DNA from 2 places in the Streptomyces sp. AC602_WCS936 genome. Region 1 is predicted to be linked to the other one. Evidence: riboswitches for the same ligand, from Rfam matches in the RefSeq annotation. Region 1 holds a riboswitch; the other holds the start of a gene.
What was found. A riboswitch is a leader RNA that binds a small molecule or an ion and turns the genes downstream of it on or off. The one in region 1 is predicted to bind cyclic di-AMP.

Region 1 (13,631 bases):
TCCTCCGGCAGCCCGTCCGCCGCGGCGCGCGTCACCGCGCGGGCGTACTCCGGTGTCTGCAGGAGGCCGGGGACCACCGTGGTCTCCAGGGTGCGCATCGCGCTCGCCTGGGACTCCAGGCTGATGAAGTCCCGGTAGGTCGGCGGGAGCACCCCGCGATAGGCGTGCCACCAGTCGCTCCGGCCGCCGCCCGGCCCGTCGGTGCCGGCCAGCACCACCAGCAGTTCCCGCAACTGGGCGTCGTCCACGCCGTAGGCGTCCAGCAGTAACCGCACGTCGGCCGGTTTCGCCCCGCTCGTGCCGGTCTCGATCCGGCTGACCTTCGACTGGTGCCAGCCCACCAGGCGGGCCGCCTCACCGCTGGTGATCCCCGCCGACGTGCGCAGGGCGCGCAGTTCGGCGCCCAGCTTCCGACGGCGCACCACGGGACCGTGCTGCATGGGCCACTCCTCTACTCCTTATGAGCCGCCCGAATACGCTCTGCCGTCGCAGAGTTCACCGCATCGAGCGACAGATATATGCATATCTTGGTGGATCGCCGCCCATCACCGCCCCGGTGATGGCAGTCTGACGGCGAAGCACCAGTCCGGGACCGTACTCGAACCATCCGCTCCGTGTCGGGCTGCGGTCCCGTGGGAAAGGGACGACGTCGCCATGGCAGACCATCTGGAAGCATCCGTCACTCTGCCGAGCGATCCGGCCTCGGTGGCCGCCGCGCGGACCTACGTGGTCGGCACACTGGCGGAGTGGGGTCTGCCGGCGGAGGCGGAGGTGTCAGAGACCGTCCGGCTCATCGTCTCGGAGCTGGCGACCAACGCGGTCCAGCACACCTTCGGCCAGTCGCCCACCTTCACGGTGGACCTGGCGCTCGACCGTGACGAGCGGCTGCGCATCGGCGTCACCGACAGCCATCCGCGCTTCCCCAAACGCCTGCCGGCCGCCGTCCAGCAGGACAACGGCCGGGGCATGGTGATCATTCGCTGGCTGACGGCGGAGTGCGGCGGCAAGCTGAGAGTGCGCCCCACGCGGGAGGGGGGCAAGACCGTCTCCATCGAACTTCCCTGGACGCCGCCGGACCGCGCGGTCCCGCCCGAACCGGCCGCGGTCGCGGGACAGGCCGCGGGTACCCAGGAGCAGCCCCGGCGGTGACGCGGACGCGCGGCACGCGCGCGTCCGGCACCCGGGAAGGGTGACGGCGGATCAGGACACCGTCACCCGTCCCGGGCGGGCTACTTGACCCGGCCGTACCAGACGCTTCCGGTCCAGATCTTCTGCAGGCGCACCACGTCCCCGGTCTTCGGCGCGTGCCAGATCTTGCCCTTCCCGGCGTAGATGCCGACGTGGTAGACACTGCGGCCCGAGTGGAAGAAGACCAGGTCACCGGCCTTGCGGTTCTTGGCCGAGACGTGCCGGGTCTTGTTGTACTGCTGGGCCGCGGTGCGCGGCAGCTTCTTGCCGGCCTTCTTGAACGAGTACAGCGTCAGCCCGGAGCAGTCGAACCTGCTCGGGCCGACGGCACCCCATTTGTACGGTGAACCCTTCTTGGAAGCCGCGATCTTGAGCGCCTTGGTGGCGTGGCTCGCCGCGGCCGCCTCGGAGGCGACACCGGGAACCACGACGGAGCCGCCCACGGCGGCGAGGGTGAGAGCGGAGGCCGTACCGGCACGGGCCATCAGCGACGGGACTCGATTGAGCGCAGACATGCGCAACCCTTCGTCAGCCGCCTGTGAAGGATGACCTGTCGGATTCGGGCTGGCGAAGTTGCCCGGCCGCACGGGTGCGGCTTCACCCCAAGGGCTGCTCGGCGCGGCGTCCTCCTCCCGGAGACGGCCGTACCGGCGACCCGTCGTGCTCGGGTCCTCCACTCCTGCCGATCCACTCCTGTCGACCGGTCGTCCGGACGGCGGCAGGACTCGGCGTCCGCCCGGACCGCCCCGCCGCTGCGGCGGGGGCTTGTCGTCAGTCACGGATCTTGTCCCGCCCGGTGGGAAAATCCCAACGGAACGTGCCCTTTGTGTTGTTACTCACCACTCATCCGTTCGGGTGGGCGGCTCTCCGTTCGGTCCCCGTCCAGCGTGGTGACGAAGCCGGGACCAGCGGCGGAGTGAGTCGTCCCGGCGTCGGGACGGGCGGCCCGCGCAACCCCGGACGCCCGGAAATCCGAGGTGTTCCTACGCCGAAAGGGGGTACGCCGTTTGGTCCGTTTCGAGGCCGCGTTCCTCAACTGCCGGGAGCCGGCGGAAGGCTGGCCCGGGCCGTACGCCGTTCACCGTCCAGCACGCGCAGCGCCCGGGCGAGCGTGGTGGCGTGCCGCTCCGTCTCGCCCCGCCGGTGCATGACCGCGAGGGCGCTCGCCTGGCCCACCAGCGCCTGGGCGGCGCGCAGTCCGCGGTAGGTGTCGGCGGCGAGCGGGTCGTCGTGACCCGCCACGGCAAGCCTCTCGTCGCCCTGGTCTCCGCCGCCGACCTCGAGCGCCTCGAGGCTCTTCAGGAGCCGACCGGGGAGCAGGCGGCCAGCTCGGTCTCCCGCGTCCGCGACACGACCGCCGCGCCCGCGGAGCCCCGCCGCTTCGGCATCGCGGCGGAACACCGGGGGGGGGCCGAACTCGTCCTAGGCGAAGCTCAGGGCATCGCCCGGTACGGGGTACCGCGGTCCGCGGCGGTCTTCCGCGAGGCGGGACTGCGGTGTCCCGGCCGGGGGGGGCGGTCTGGACGTCGGGGTGGTGGTCGGCGGGGCAGGGTGTGGCGCTCGTGGTCCCGGGGCACTGTCGGCCGGGACGTGCGCGCTCGCGGGTGCCCCGACGCCTCAGGCGGCCGTGGCCGGCTCCGGTGCCCGGTCCGGTGACGGGGTCGTACCGCGCGTGCGCCGTCGCAGGGTACCGCCCACCAGGACCGCCCCCAGGCCCAGCAGCGCCCACCAGGCGAGGGTCAGCGCGGGGCCGGTGGCCGCCGCACCGTCGAAGAACGACACCGAGCGCAGCAGCGAGGCGCCCGCACCCGGCGGCAGCCACTGCCCGATCGCCCCGGCCGGCTCCGGCAGCATCTCCGGCGCCGAGGAAGCCGCCGAGAAGGGGTTGCCCAGCAGCATCATCACCGCTCCGCCCAGCGCGAGTCCCGCGCGGCCGAGCAGTGCCGCCAGCCCGGCGACGCCCGCGCCCACGGCCAGGGTCGACAGCGCGAACACCCCGGCCACGGTCCACCAGTCGCCGGTGAGCGCCCCGAGCCAGCTGTGCGCGATCCCCGCCGCGACCAGTCCGGTCAGCGCCGCGGCGCCGACCAGTGCGAGGGCCGCGCGCAGGCCCCGCAGCCCCAGCAGGGTCGCCACCGCGCCCGTCGCGATCCCGGCCAGCGCCAGCGGCAGCACACTCGCGCTCAGCGCCGCGCCGCGCGGATCCGCACCGGGTGCGGGCACTACGTCGACGACCTGGACGGCGGTCCCCGTGGCGGACGCCTGCTCGGTCACCGCCTGCCGCAGCGACTGCGCGACGGCCGGGCTCGCGGCGGACGCCGTGAGCAGCTTCATGCCGTCGCCACCGGCCACCACGGCGCCGTACACGGTCCGGTCCTCGACGGCGTCGCGGGCCGCGGCCTCGTCGGCGTAGCGGTGGAGTTCGAAGGCGCCCTCGCGCTGGGAGAGTCGCTGCTCGACCTGCGTGACCGCGGTGGGCGGCCCCGCCACGCCGAGCGGCAGATCGCGGGGCGCCGTACGGGAGGCCGGCCACGCGAAGGCCCACAGGGCCAGGGAGACCAGCACGGGGACCAGGACGATCACGGCGATCACGCGACGCGTGTCCATGAGAACTCCTCAAAAAGAAGGATCGTTCGTTTTAGCTGTGTCTCCACCGTGCGACCGTCGGGCCTCCTTGTCAAGAAGGAACGTTCGTTTTAAGTTGGGTGTCATGGCCCGCGTATCCCAGGAACACCTCGACGCCCGCCGCCGGCAGATCCTCGACGGCGCCGCGCTCTGCTTCGCCCGCAACGGCTTCCACGCCACGTCGATGCAGGACGTGCTGAAGGAGGTCGACCTCTCGGCGGGGGCCGTCTACCGCTACTTCAGCGGCAAGGAGGAGTTGATCGAGGCCATCGTCGCCGAGGTGCTGGGCGCCATCCGGGACGTGTACGAGCGGGCGGCGCAGGAGGACCCGCCGGCCATGCCCGACGAGCTCATCGCCCGCACCCTGGCGCACATGGCGCGGGAGCGGCCGGCGCTGACGGAGGACGGCCGGTGGCTGTTCCCGCGGCTCATGATCCAGGCCTGGACCGAGACGCTGCGCAACGAGACGCTGTCCGCCCTCCTCGACGAGGGCTTCGCCAAGGTCCTCGCGTCCTGGGCGAAGGTCGTCGTCCGTTACCAGGAAGCGGGCATGATGCGCGACGACGTCGACCCGGACGCCGTGGCCCGGACGCTGATGGCGACGGTACAGGGCTTCGGGGCCCAGTACGCGCTCTTCGGCAGCTTCTCCCCGGAGGCTCTCCAGGCGGGCGTGCGCGGGCTCTTGAGCATGCGAGAGGCCACCGACGGCACCGGTAATCAGTCGGTCAAGAAAGCGTGACGCGGCGGAAACACTCTAGCCCTACTCTCCACCCCGATCCACCTGCGGTTTTCGAACACCGGCGCGTGCATTTCCGGCGCATTCATGTGTGTTACATCTAGAGCCGTCGCGGTGGACGCGGCAGCCGGACGTCCGGTCCTGGCGTCATGCCCTGTGAGGTGGTAAATGCAACTGACCCCGCACGAGCAGGAGAGACTGCTCATCCATGTGGCCGCGGACGTGGCCGAGAAGCGCCGCGCACGAGGCGTGAAGCTCAACCATCCCGAGGTGGTCGCCCTGATCACCTCGCACATCCTCGAAGGTGCCCGGGACGGCCGTACGGTCGGTGAACTCATGGCCTCCGGACGCAAACTGATCCAGCGCGACGAGGTCATGGAGGGCATCCCCGAGATGATCCACGACGTGCAGGTCGAGGCCACCTTCCCCGACGGCACCAAGCTGGTCACCGTCCACGATCCGATCATCTGACGGGGACGGCAGCCATGATTCCCGGAGAGATCCTCTTCGCCGACGAGCCGGTCGCCTTCAACGAGGGACGCCCGAGCGTCCGCCTGACCGTGCTCAACACCGCCGACCGGCCCGTCCAGGTCGGCTCCCACTACCACTTCGCCGAGGCCAACCCCGGTCTCGACTTCGACCGCGCCGCGGCCCGCGGCAAGCGGCTGAACATCGCCGCCGGCACCGCCGTCCGCTTCGAGCCCGGCATCCCGGTCGACGTGGAGCTCGTGCCGCTCGCCGGCGCCCGCGTCGTCCTGGGGCTGCGCGGCGAGACCGGAGGTGCCCTCGATGCCTGAGCTTTCCCGTACCGCCTACGCCGACCTGTTCGGCCCGACCACCGGCGACCGCGTCCGCCTCGCCGACACCGACCTCCTCGTCGAGATCGAGGAGGACCGCTCCGGTGGGCCCGGCCACTCCGGCGACGAGGCCGTCTTCGGCGGCGGCAAGGTGCTGCGCGAGTCCATGGGCCAGTCCCGTGCCACCCGCGCCGACGGCGCCCCCGACACCGTTGTCACCGGCGCCGTGATCATCGACCACTGGGGCGTCGTCAAGGCCGACATCGGCATCCGCGACGGCCGGATCACCGGCATCGGCAAGGCCGGCAACCCCGAGACCATGGACGGCGTCCACCCCGACCTCGTCATCGGCCCCGAGACGGAGGTCATTGCGGGCAACGGCAAGATCGTCACCGCGGGAGGCATCGACACGCACGTCCACTTCATCTCGCCGGTCGCCGTCGACGAGGCGCTCGCGTCCGGCATCACCACCCTCATCGGCGGCGGCACCGGCCCCGCCGAGGGCAGCAAGGCGACGACCGTCACCCCCGGTTCCTGGCACCTGGCGCGGATGTTCGCCGCCCTGGAGTCCAGCCCCGTCAACATCGGCTTCCTGGGCAAGGGCAGCACCATGTCCAAGGAGTCCATGCGCGACCAACTGCGCGCCGGCATCCTCGGCTTCAAGATCCACGAGGACTGGGGTGCGACACCGGCGGTGATCTCCGCTTGCCTGGACGTGTGCGAGGAGTCCGGCGTCCAGCTCGCCGTCCACACCGACACCCTGAACGAGGCGGGCTTCGTCGGCGACACCTTCGACGCGGTCGCGGGCCGCACCCTGCACGCCTTCCACGTCGAGGGGGCGGGCGGCGGCCACGCACCCGACATGATCACGGCGGTGTCGCTGCCCAACATGCTGCCGGCGTCCACCAATCCGACCCGGCCGCACACCGTCAACACCGTCGAGGAACACCTCGACATGCTGATGGTCTGCCACCACCTGAACCCGGCGGTCCCCGAGGACCTGGCCTTCGCCGAGTCCCGCATCCGGCCCACCACCATCGCGGCCGAGGACGTCCTGCACGACATGGGGGCGATCTCCATCATGTCGTCGGACGCCCAGGCCATGGGCCGCATCGGCGAGGTGATCCTGCGCACCTGGCAGACGGCGCACGTGATGAAGCGGCGGCGAGGCTTCCTGCCAGGTGACAGCCGCGCCGACAACCTGCGCGCGCGTCGATATGTGGCCAAGTACACCATCAACCCCGCCGTGGCCCAGGGCATCGAGCACGAGGTCGGCTCCGTGGAGACCGGCAAGCTGGCCGACCTGGTGCTGTGGGAGCCCAGGTTCTTCGGTGCGAAGCCGCAACTGGTGCTCAAGGGCGGACAGATCGCGTACGCGCAGATGGGAGACGCCAACGCCTCCATCCCGACCCCGCAGCCGGTCCTGCCGCGCCCCATGTTCGGGGCGCAGGGCACGGCGCCGGCCGCCAACTCGGTGGCCTTCGTGGCCGAGGCGGCCATCGAGGACGGACTGCCGGAGCGCCTGGGCACCGGACGGGAGCTGGTGCCCATCCGGTCGACCCGGGGCCGTACCAAGGCGGACATGCGGCAGAACGACGCCCTGCCGCGTGTCGAGGTCGCCGCGGACTCCTTCGCGGTGACCATCGACGGCGAGCTCGTCGAACCCGCGCCCGTCGCTGAACTGCCGCTCGCGCAGCGGTACTTCCTCTTCTGAGCGGCGACATGAGCCGCGCAGCACTGCTCGTCCTCGCGGACGGCCGCTTCCCCGCCGGAGGGCACGCCCACTCCGGCGGGGCGGAGGCCGCCGTCCGGGCGGGACACATCACCGACGCCGCGAGCCTGGAGGAGTTCTGCCGGGGGCGGCTGCACACGAGCGGGGCCGTCGCGGCATCGCTCGCGGCGGCCGCGTCCCTCGGTGTCGACCCCGGCGAACTCGACCTCGCCGCGGACGCCCGCACACCGTCGCCCGCCCTGCGGGTGGCGGCGCGCAGACTCGGGCGGCAGCTGATGCGGGCCGCTCGCACCACCTGGCCGCATCCGGAACTCGACGCGCTGGCGCGAGGGTTCCCCAAGGGCGCCCACCAGCCCGTCGTCCTCGGGCTGACCGCCCGCGCGGCCGGGCTCGGGCCGCTGGACGCGGCGTACTGCTCCGCCTACGAGGGGGTGAGCGGGCCGGCGACGGCCGTCGTGCGGCTGCTCTCGCTCGACCCGTTCGACGCGACCGGCGTACTCGCGCGGCTCGCGCCCGACCTCGACCGGGTGGCGCGGGACGCGGTGGAGGCGGGGCGGGCGGCCGTGACCGAGGGGGTCGACGTGCTGCCCGCGCGGTCGGCGCCGTTGCTGGAGATCGGGGCGGAGGCGCATGCCGCTTGGGCTGTGCGGTTGTTCGCCTCGTAGAGGCGTTGTTTTCGCCCCCGCCGCCCCTTCCCTTCCCGACCCCCAGGGGCGCTGCCCCTTCGACCCCGCCAGGGGGCTCTGCCCCCTGGACCCCCGTCGGCCTGAACGGCCTCGTCCTCAAACGCCGGACGGGCTGGGAGGGCCGGCCCCCTACTTTGACAGGAGTCGTATCGTGCATCTTGGTGATCATCACGCCACCCCCGCCGTCTCCGCCGACGCCCACCGGCCCGACGGCACCCGCCGTGCCCTGCGGATCGGGCTCGGTGGGCCCGTCGGGTCGGGTAAGACCGCGACCGTCGCCGCGCTCTGCCGGGCGCTGCGCGAGGAGTTGTCCCTCGCCGTCGTCACCAACGACATCTACACCCGCGAGGACGCCGAGTTCCTGCTCCGCGAGGCGGTGCTGCCGCCGGAGCGGATCAGCGCCGTGGAGACCGGCGCCTGCCCGCACACCGCGATCCGGGACGACATCTCCGCCAACCTCGAAGCGGTGGAGGACCTGGAGGAGGAGGTCGGCCCGCTGGACCTCGTCCTGGTCGAGTCCGGGGGCGACAATCTCACGGCCACCTTCTCCAAGGGCCTGGTCGACGCCCAGATCTTCGTGATCGACGTGGCCGGGGGCGACGACATCCCGCGCAAGGGCGGGCCCGGCGTCAGCACCGCCGACCTGCTGATCGTCAACAAGACCGACCTCGCGCCGTACGTCGGCTCCGACCTCGCGCGGATGGCGGCCGACGCCAAGGCGCAGCGCGGTGAACTGCCGGTGGTGCTGCAGTCGCTGCGGAGCGAGGGCGGGGTGCGCGACGTCGCCGACTGGGTGCGGGGGCGGATCGCCGCGTGGACCGCGTGACCACCCCGGGCGGCGTCCGGGCGCGGGCACGCGTCCTCGCCCGGGGCGACGGGCGGGGCGGCACCGTCCTGCCCGTCCTGGAGGGCGAGGGGCCGCTCGCGGTGCGGCGGACCCGGGGGAGCGGTGCCGAGGCCCACGTCATGCTGGTCGGCGCGATGAGCGGGCCGCTCGGCGGCGACCACTTCACGGTGACCGCCGAGGCCGTCCAGGGCGCCAGGCTGCGGGTGGGCTCGGCCGCCGCCACCCTCGCGCTTCCGGGCCAGGACAAGGCCGGGGCCCGCTACGACGTCCGGCTCACCGTCGACGACGACGCCGAACTGCGCTGGCTGCCGGAGCAGTTGATCTCCGCGTGCGGCAGTGAGCTGGCCGTCGTCACCAGGGCGGACCTCGCCGCCGGCGGACGGCTGCTGCTGCGTGAGGAACAGGTGCTCGGGCGGTCCGGCGAGGAACCCGGAAGGCTCAGCAGCCGTCTCACCGTACGGGTCGCCGGCCGGTGCGTCCTCGACCAGGAGCTGGCCTGCGGGCCCGGTGCCCCGGGCGGCTGGGACGGTCCGGCCGGGCTGGCGGGACGCCGTGCCGTCGGTCAGCTGGTCGTCGTACGGCCGGAGTTCGCCGCCGCGCCGGCGCGGGCGCGCGCCTTCGCGGAGGGCGCGGCGGTGATGCCGCTCGCCGGGCCCGCGGCGCTGGTGACGGCCGTGGCGCCGGACGGGCTGCGGCTCAGGCGGCTGCTGGAGGAAGGGCTGGCCTCGCTGGGCTGAGGCCCGGCGACCGAACATTCATATCCGTTTATCGGATTGGCAAAGAAGTAGTACTGCCCCTGTTCTCAGGGAACGCACAGCCGCGAAGATCCCCGTACTTGTCGCGAACACGTACGGGGAGGCCCACTTGAGGAAGAGCAGACTGGGGCGGAGGACGGCGGCGCTCGGCTCGGCCGGAGCGCTCGTCACCGCCACGCTGATAGCCGGCGCCCTCGCGGCGCCCGCCGCGAGCGCCGCCCCGTCCACCGGCCAGGGACACGGGAAGGGCCGGCACGCGAAGGGCTGGGACCGCGAGGCCTGGGGCACCGCCGTCGCCGCGGCCCGCGCCGCGCGGGCAGGTGTCGACTGGCAGGACTGCCCGGCCGACTGGAACCTGCCGAAGCCGATCCAGTGCGGGTACGTCACGGTGCCGCTCGACTACGCCAAGCCGTTCGGCAGGCAGATCGAGATCGCCGTCGACCGCATCGGCAACACCGGCACGAAGGCCGAGCGGCAGGGCGCGCTCATTTACAACCCCGGCGGCCCCGGCGGCTCCGGGTTGCGCTTCCCGGCCCGCGTGACCGGCAAGAGCAAGGTGTGGGCGAAGACGGCCGAGGCATACGACTTCGTCGGCTTCGACCCGCGCGGCGTCGGCAAGTCCACGCCCATCTCCTGCGTCGACCCGCAGGAGTTCGTCAAGGCGCCCAAGATGGACCCGGTGCCCGACTCCGAGGCCGACAAGCGTGCCCAACGCAAGCTGGCCCGCGAGTACGCCGAGGGCTGCTACGAGCGCAGCGGCTGGATGCTGCCGCACATGACCACCCCGAACACCGCGCGCGACCTCGACGTCGTCCGCGCCGCGCTCGGCGAGAAGAAGCTCAACTACCTCGGTGTCTCCTACGGCACCTACCTCGGCGCGGTCTACGGCACGCTCTTCCCGGACCACGTGCGCCGCATGGTCGTCGACAGCGTCGTCAACCCGTCCCGCGACAAGATCTGGTACCAGGCCAACCTCGACCAGGACGTCGCCTTCGAGAAGCGCTGGAAGGACTGGCAGGACTGGGTCGCCGAGCACGACGCGGCCTTCCACCTCGGCGACACCCGCGCCGAGGTCCAGGAGCAGTGGCTGAAGCTGCGCGCCACCGCCGAGAAGGAGCCCCTCGGCGGGGTCGTCGGCCCGGCCGAGCTGATCTCCTTCTTCCAGAGCGCCCCGTACTACGACTCGGCGTGGGTGCCGGTCGCGACGATCTTCAGCAAGTACGTCGCGGGTGACACCCAGGCCCTCGTCGACGCCGCCGCCCCCGACCCGTCCGACACCGCGGGCAACGCCTCCGCGGAGAACGGCAACGCCGTCTACACCGCCGTCGAGTGCGCCGACGCCAAGTGGCCCACCAACTGGCGCAAGTGGGACCGGGACAACACCCGGCTGCACCGCGACCACCCGTTCATGACCTGGGCCAACGCCTGGATGAACCTGCCGTGCGCCACCTGGCCGGTCAAGCAGCACACCCCGGTGAACGTCAAGACCGGCAAGGGACTCCCGCCGGTGCTGATCGTCCAGTCCGAGCGGGACGCGGCCACCCCGTACGCGGGCGCCGTCGAACTGCACAAGCGGTTCGAGGGTTCGCGCCTGATCACCGAGCGGGACGCCGGTTCGCACGGCGTCACCGGCATCGTCAACCCGTGTATCAACGACCGGGTGGACACCTACCTGCTCACCGGGAAGGTGGACGCCAAAGACGTGACCTGCGCCCCGCACGCCACGCCCAAGCCGTAACGACCGCGAGGCGGGACGGGGGAGGGGCGGCCGGTCCGATCCGGCCGCCCCTCCCCTTCTCGTCAGCCCTGCCGCGCCGCCAGCCAGGTGTCCTCCGCCGCGTAGTCGAAGATGTCGCCGTAGTTCCCGAACATCTTCGGGAACGCCTTGCGCCAGTCCCGCCCGGCCAGTTGCTCCTCGATGAAGGCGACCGTCTCCGGCAGGGTCTCGGCGTACCGGACCACCGGGCGGTAGCCCAGCTGCCGCCGCGCCTCGGTCATGTCGCACACGACCGGCGCGGGCACCGACCACGGCGTGTCGCCCACACCGTCCGCCGCTGGCGGGCCGTCCAGCAGGATGTCCTCGGTCTCCACGCCCATCACCGCGTCGATCGCCGCCGCGATCCCGGTCACCGACGGCGCCTCGGGGTCCACCGCGTTCAGGACGCGGGTGCCGGGTCGCGGTGCGGCCAGCCGGATCAGCTCGGCGATGTTGTGCACGCTCGCCGGGTGGAAGCGGCTCGCACCGCCGTGGGAGATGACGCGCTGCCGCCGTCCGTCGAGGTTGCGCTTCACGAAGTACAGCTCGCGCGGGGTGCGGCAGTACGGCCCGTGGATCGCGCCCGCGCGCAGCAGCGTGACCGGCAGCCGGTCGCCCGCCGCGAGGAGCTCCCGCTCCAGCGCCGCCTTGCGGGTGCTGTACGAGGTGTCGCCCGGACGGACCGTGCGCTGCTCCTCGGTCACCGGCACCGGGTACTCCGGGAAGCCGTCCGGTTCGGCCTGCGTGTCGAAGTTCCGGCCCTTGTCGTCCTCGTAGACCGACACGCTGGAGATCACCACCGCCGAACCGACCCGTCCCGCGAGCGACACCAGCTGCCGCGCGTGGCCCTCCCCGAAGGCCACCATGTCCACCAGTACGTCACAGCCGTCGCCGACCGCCGCCGACAGGGCCGCGTCGTCCTCCCGGTCGGCCCGCGCCACGCGCACGTCCTCGGGCCAGCCCGCGTCCCGTCCGCCGCCCCGCGAGACGGCCGTCACTTCCCAGCCGTCCCGGGCCAGCGCCCCCACGGCCACCCGTCCGATCTGTCCCGTCGCTCCGAGCACCACAGCACGTGTCATACGGCGACCGTAGGCGCATACCCGGCCGCTCGGCCACGCGCTTCTGCCGACGGCAGACAGCGGGTTCCCGCGAGGTCCTAACGGAGCGGCCGCCGCGGGAACCTGGGTCCTTTCGCCGCCCTCTCGGCTTCCTCGGCCTTGACGTCGGCCGCGTACCGGTCGACGTACTCCTGGCCGGACAGCGACATGATCGCGTACAGGATCTCGTCGGTGACGGCGCGCAGCACGGCCTTCTCGCCCTCCATGCCGGCGTAGCGGGAGAAGTCCAGCGGCTCGCCGAACCGGATCACCACGGGGTGCAGCCTGGGGATCCTGCGGCCCGGGGGCTGCGCCTCGAACGTGCCGATCATCGCGCAGGGCACGACCGGCACCCCGGCCCTGAGCGCCATCACCGCCACCCCGACCTTGCCCTTGTAGAGCCGGCCGTCGTGCGAGCGGGTGCCCTCCGGATAGATCCCGAGCAGTTCGTCCCTGCCCAGGACGCCGAGGCCCTCGCGGATCGCGGCCTGTCCCGCCTCCTTGCCGGAGCGGTCGACGGGGATCTGCCCGGCGCTGCGGAAGAAGAACGCGGTCAGCCGGCCCTTGAGGCCCGGACCGGTGAAGTACTCGGCCTTGGCGAGGAAGGTGATGCGGCGCCTGAGTACCGCGGGCATCAGGAAGTGGTCCGAGAAGGAGAGGTGGTTTCCCGCGACGATCGCCGCCCCCGACGCGGGGACGTGGTCCAGGCCCTCGATCCGGGGGCGGAAGACGACTTTCAGCAGCGGGCCCAGCAGCACGTACTTGAGCACGTAGTAGAACACGGTGTGTCTCCCACTCTCCCGGTAGGCACGGCCACTGACGGCAGCCACGGCACGGCCCCGCGCCGGACGTCCGCGTCCGGTGATCGATCGTAGCCCGGACCGCGCCGGCCGGACCGGGAACGTACGGCCGGGAACGGTCCGGCCGCGCTTCGGTCAACCCGATTGACGTGGCGCGTCCCCTGCTCTGTGCTGACCGGTAGCGACCGGGGGAGGGCAGCACATGTCCGGTGAATCGGCTGGGACTTGGGCGGAGTTCGGGCGGCGGTTGCGTTCCCGGCGCAGGGCGGCCGGACTCACCCAACTGCAACTCGGCCTGCGGGTGGGCTACCACCACTCCGCCGTCAGCAGACTGGAGGCCGGTCTGCGGGAGCCGCCCGCCGGTCTGGTGCGCCGCCTCGACGCCGTCCTGGACACCGGCGGGGAGCTGGCCGCGATCGTCGCCGCGCCGCGCGAGGCACCGCACCGGCCGGGCCGGCTCCCGGCCGACCCGGCGCTGTTCACGCCGCTGCCCGGAGCGGACACCGCCGCGGGGCCGTGGGTGGCCGAGCCCCGGTTGTGGCCCGCCCGGCTGCCCGCCGAGGGGCTGATGTGCCCGCTGCACGGCACAGCGGGGTGCCCGGTGCCCGACCA
Region 2 (4,872 bases), on a different contig from region 1:
GCGGACGACCTCATCGACCGGTTCGCGGGGACCGGGAGCGCCGACCTGATCCACGAGTTCGCCTTCCCGCTCCCCATCTACGCCATCTGCGACCTGCTCGGCGTCCCTCGCGAGGACCAGGACGACTTCCGGGACTGGGCGGGCATGATGATCCGTCACGGAGGAGGCCCCCGGGGCGGGGTCGCACGGTCGGTGAAGAAGATGCGGGGCTACCTCGCCGATCTCATCCACCGCAAGCGCGCCGCGCTGCCGCCCGAGCCCGGCCCCGGCGAGGACCTCATCTCCGGCCTCATCCGCGCCTCCGACCACGGCGAGCACCTCACCGAGAACGAGGCCGCGGCGATGGCCTTCATCCTGCTCTTCGCCGGCTTCGAGACCACCGTCAACTTGATCGGCAACGGCACGTACGCCCTGCTCACCCACCCCGAGCAGCGGGACCGTCTCCAGACGTCCCTCGCGGCCGGCGAGCGGGCGCTGCTGGAGACCGGCGTCGAGGAACTCCTGCGCTACGACGGCCCGGTGGAGATGGCCACCTGGCGCTTCGCCACCCGGCCGCTCACCCTCGGCGGGCAGGACATCGCGCCCGGCGACCCCGTCCTCGTCGTCCTGGCCGCCGCCGACCGGGACCCGGAGCGCTTCACGGACCCGGACACCCTCGACCTCGCCCGCCGGGACAGCCAGCACCTGGGGTACGGCCACGGCATCCACTACTGCCTCGGGGCCCCGCTCGCCCGGCTGGAGGGACAGACCGCGCTCGCCACGCTCCTCACCCGCCTCCCGGACCTGCGGCTCGCCGCGGAGCCGGCCGAACTGCGCTGGCGCGGCGGGCTCATCATGCGAGGTCTGCGCACTTTGCCCGTGTCCTTCACACCCGTTGCGTCATCGGCGGTTCATGGTCCGCCCTCGAAGTAAAAGTGACACGCGCTCAACTTTGTGATCTTCACGTGATCTGCGCGGCATGAACTTGTGACAAGCGATCATCTGCCTATACGTTCACGGATCAGCGTGGCCTGAGCGTTACCGCCGCGCGGTCCCCGCTGCCTCGTGAAAGGTCGTCGCATGCTCTCCGGGAACGGTCGTCACCGCCGCCCCCGCCAGGCCCCCGCCCTGGTCGTCGCCGCCGGAGTGACCGGCTCCGCCATCGCGATCCCACTCCTCGGCGCCACCGGCGCACACGCGGCCGACGGCGCGAACTGGGACCGGGTCGCCGAGTGCGAGACCGGCGGCGCCTGGAGCCAGAACAGCGGCAACGGGTACTACGGAGGCCTCCAGATCTCCCAGGAGGCCTGGGAGCGGTACGGCGGCCTCGAGTACGCGCGGAGTGCCGACCAGGCCAGCCGCTCCCAGCAGATAAGCGTCGCCGAGAAGATGCACGCGGACCAGGGCATCGCCGCCTGGCCGACCTGTGGTCTGCTCGCGGGACTGGGCAACGACTCGGGCGTCCTGGACGGCGGCACGGGTTCGGCCGGTGACGGCTCGTCGGAGACCGCGGACCCCTCGCAGGCGCCCACCGCTCCGGAGGCGGATGACCCGTCCGGCACGGCCGACCCGTCCGGCTCCACCGGCACCACCGGCTCCTCGGACCCGTCCGGTTCGACCGGTTCGGACGAGGTGTCCGACCCGGCCGCCGGGGCGTCGCCTTCGTCGTCGCCCTCGCCGACTTCTGACCCCTCGTCGACCGGCGAGGATGAAGCGTCCAAGCCGGGCACTTCGGTCGAATCCGATTCCTCGGTGAGCGTCGGCCCGCAGGAATCCGACAGCCCGTCCACAGGAACCACCAAGACCGATGAAACGGACAAGGTGGGGCAGAGTGACGGTTCTTCGGCGGCCGCCGGCAGTGGCGAGTCCGGTGCGGGACGGCACCGCGGCGACAGCGCCGACGAGGGCGCGACGAGCGGCCGCACGGACGGCCGTACGGACGCCTCTTCGGGCCGGCACGCCTCGCGCGGTGAGGGTGAGGCGCGGGAAGTCGTGGACGGCTCGTACACGGTCCGTTCCGGCGACAGTCTCTGGGGCATTGCCGACTCCCTTGAGCTCGACGGCGGGTGGCGTTCGCTCTACGCCGGCAACAAGGACGTCGTCGGGTCCGACCCGGACCACATCCTGCCCGGTCAGACGCTCACGGTCACGGGCGAATCGGGCGAAAAGTAGGGGGAGTTCGCTCACGGTTAGAGATCATATGTCCGTTTTGGATCTCGTGAGATATAGGTCTCAGAAGCCGTGATCGTCTTTGAAAATCCGCGGAGCGCGTGTCTACGGTCATGACCGCTCGCCATCGCGGGCCCCGGCTGCCGCAACGCCGAATCCTGCCAGCGGCCGTACGGGAACAGTCGTCGCTTCGAGCGCCGCAGGCAGGAGCGGGGGACCCAAGGTAAGTGCCGCACCGGGCAGTTGAGCCGGAGCGGCTAGGGGTGGAGCCGAGTTCCGCGAGGAACCCGGCCGGGCAACTCAACCGGCCCGAACCCGACAGCTCACCTCGCAGGCGTCGGTGAGGGGATCAACCATGCTGTTTTCCGGCAAGGGCAAGCACCGCCGTCCGTCCAAGGCCACCCGTATCGTCGCCGTCGCCGGTGTCACCGGTGCCGCCGTCGCCGCCCCGCTGATGGCGGCCGGCAACGCCTCCGCCGCCACCGCGTCCGAGTGGGACGCCGTCGCGCAGTGCGAGTCCGGCGGCAACTGGTCCATCAACACCGGCAACGGTTACTACGGCGGTCTGCAGTTCTCCGCCTCCACCTGGGCCGGTTACGGCGGCACGCAGTACGCCGCCACCGCCGACCAGGCGACCAAGGCGCAGCAGATCGAGATCGCCGAGAAGGTGCTCGCGGGCCAGGGCAAGGGTGCCTGGCCGGTCTGCGGCACCGGCCTGTCGAACGCCGCGTACACCGGCGGCGGCTCCGAGAGCCAGGACAGCGGCTCCGCGCAGAGCCAGGACAGCGGCTCCACCGCCGAGCGCTCCACCGAGCAGAAGGCCTCCCGCTCCGACGAGCGTCCGGCCGCCGAGCCGAAGGCCGAGAAGCCGGCCGAGAAGAAGACCGTCACCACCCCGACCGGCAAGAAGGTCGAGAAGGGCGACGGCGAGTACAAGGTCGTCAAGGGCGACACCCTCAGCTCGATCGCCGAGGAGCACGACGTCGAGGGCGGCTGGGCGAAGCTGTTCAAGCTGAACGACGACATCGTCGACGACGCCGACCTGATCTACCCGGGCCAGCAGCTGCACCTGAAGTAAGCGGCGGCCCCCGCGACTCCCGCCCCGGTGCGTGTTCCCCCGTACGCACCGGGGCGGGTTTTTCACGCCCCCGATCTGCCCGTGATCGCGAACGGATTTTCGGAAACGTCTTTGTTCCGTTCGGAAACAATTTACTCTCGGTTCTGTCCAGCGGGTGGGCGATCGGCTGGCCGATCGCCCGGAGCCGGTTAGGCTCGGTCCCGCAGAGCCGCCGCGGTCCTGCGGGACCCGCGCGTCACACCGAAGCGTCACATTGAAGAAGGAGATGCTCGTGCCGTCCATCGACGTCGTCGTAGCCCGGGAAATCCTGGACTCCCGAGGCAACCCCACGGTCGAGGTCGAGGTCGGCCTCGACGACGGCAGCACGGGTCGTGCCGCCGTTCCCTCCGGTGCCTCCACCGGCGCCTTCGAGGCCATCGAACTCCGTGACGGCGATGCGGGCCGTTACCTGGGCAAGGGCGTCGAGAAGGCCGTCCTCGCCGTCATCGAGCAGATCGGCCCGGAGCTGGTCGGCTACGACGCCACCGAGCAGCGCCTGATCGACCAGGCCATGTTCGACCTGGACGCCACCGACAACAAGGGCTCGCTGGGCGCCAACGCCATCCTCGGCGTCTCCCTCGCCGTCGCCCACGCCGCCTCCGAGGCGTCCGACCTGCCGCTCTTCCGCTACCTGGGCGGCCCCAACGCGCACCTGCTGCCGGTGCCGATGATGAACATCCTGAACGGCGGCTCGCACGCCGACTCCAACGTGGACATCCAGGAGTTCATGATCGCGCCGATCGGCGCGGAGTCCTTCTCCGAGGCCCTGCGCTGGGGCGCCGAGGTCTACCACACCCTGAAGAAGGTCCTGAAGAGCAAGGGCCTGGCCACCGGCCTCGGCGACGAGGGCGGCTTCGCCCCGAACCTCGGCTCCAACCGCGAGGCCCTCGACCTCATCCTCGAGGCGATCAAGGAGGCCGGCTACACCCCCGGCGAGCAGATCGCCCTCGCGCTCGACGTGGCCGCGTCCGAGTTCTACAAGGACGGCGCCTACACCTTCGAGGGCAAGACCCGCTCCGCCGCCGAGATGACCGAGTACTACGCCGAGCTGGTCGAGGCGTACCCGCTGGTCTCCATCGAGGACCCGCTGTTCGAGGACGACTGGGAGGGCTGGAAGGTCCTCACCGACAAGCTCGGCGACAAGGTCCAGATCGTCGGCGACGACCTGTTCGTCACCAACCCGGAGCGCCTGGCCCGCGGCATCGACGAGAGCGCCGCCAACGCCCTGCTGGTCAAGGTCAACCAGATCGGTTCGCTGACCGAGACCCTGGACGCCGTGGAGCTGGCCCAGCGCAACGGCTTCAAGTGCATGATGTCCCACCGCTCCGGCGAGACCGAGGACGTCACCATCGCCGACCTGGCCGTCGCCACCAACTGCGGCCAGATCAAGACCGGCGCCCCGGCCCGCTCCGAGCGCGTCGCCAAGTACAACCAGCTGCTGCGCATCGAGGAGATCCTCGACGACGCCGCGGTGTACGCCGGCCGCAGCGCGTTCCCGCGCTTCAAGGGCTGAGCACCGCCCTTGTAGGCAGCGTCGTACGTACGTCCCCGTACTCGGTCCCGTACCGTGTGCGGGGACGTACGCACGTGTGGACTGAAGGCGGGGA

Region 2: linked by a shared signal. The riboswitch ahead of KUM03_RS14430 (transglycosylase family protein) and the one ahead of KUM03_RS19200 (C40 family peptidase) in region 1 are both predicted to bind cyclic di-AMP.

What each region holds. Positions count from the first base shown of each region.
Region 1 is NZ_JAGMUF010000054.1:391,983-405,613, reverse strand. It holds gene KUM03_RS19210 (helix-turn-helix transcriptional regulator) at 1-440, opposite strand, end outside; gene KUM03_RS19205 (ATP-binding protein) at 655-1,149, shown strand; gene KUM03_RS19200 (C40 family peptidase) at 1,230-1,703, opposite strand; cyclic di-AMP (ydaO/yuaA leader) riboswitch at 1,707-1,851, opposite strand; gene KUM03_RS39260 (hypothetical protein) at 2,221-2,508, opposite strand; gene KUM03_RS39255 (hypothetical protein) at 2,419-2,844, shown strand; gene KUM03_RS19185 (ABC transporter permease) at 2,806-3,795, opposite strand; gene KUM03_RS19180 (TetR/AcrR family transcriptional regulator) at 3,899-4,552, shown strand; gene KUM03_RS19175 (urease subunit gamma) at 4,718-5,020, shown strand; gene KUM03_RS19170 (urease subunit beta) at 5,035-5,346, shown strand; gene KUM03_RS19165 (urease subunit alpha) at 5,339-7,060, shown strand; gene KUM03_RS19160 (urease accessory protein UreF) at 7,069-7,743, shown strand; gene ureG (urease accessory protein UreG) at 7,916-8,590, shown strand; gene KUM03_RS19150 (urease accessory protein UreD) at 8,578-9,348, shown strand; gene KUM03_RS19145 (alpha/beta hydrolase) at 9,476-11,104, shown strand; gene KUM03_RS19140 (NAD(P)-dependent oxidoreductase) at 11,167-12,201, opposite strand; gene KUM03_RS19135 (1-acyl-sn-glycerol-3-phosphate acyltransferase) at 12,279-13,001, opposite strand; gene KUM03_RS19130 (helix-turn-helix transcriptional regulator) at 13,222-13,631, shown strand, end outside.
Region 2 is NZ_JAGMUF010000037.1:2,944-7,815, forward strand. It holds gene KUM03_RS14420 (cytochrome P450) at 1-912, shown strand, start outside; gene KUM03_RS14425 (transglycosylase family protein) at 1,060-2,151, shown strand; cyclic di-AMP (ydaO/yuaA leader) riboswitch at 2,334-2,500, shown strand; gene KUM03_RS14430 (transglycosylase family protein) at 2,504-3,226, shown strand; gene eno (phosphopyruvate hydratase) at 3,498-4,778, shown strand.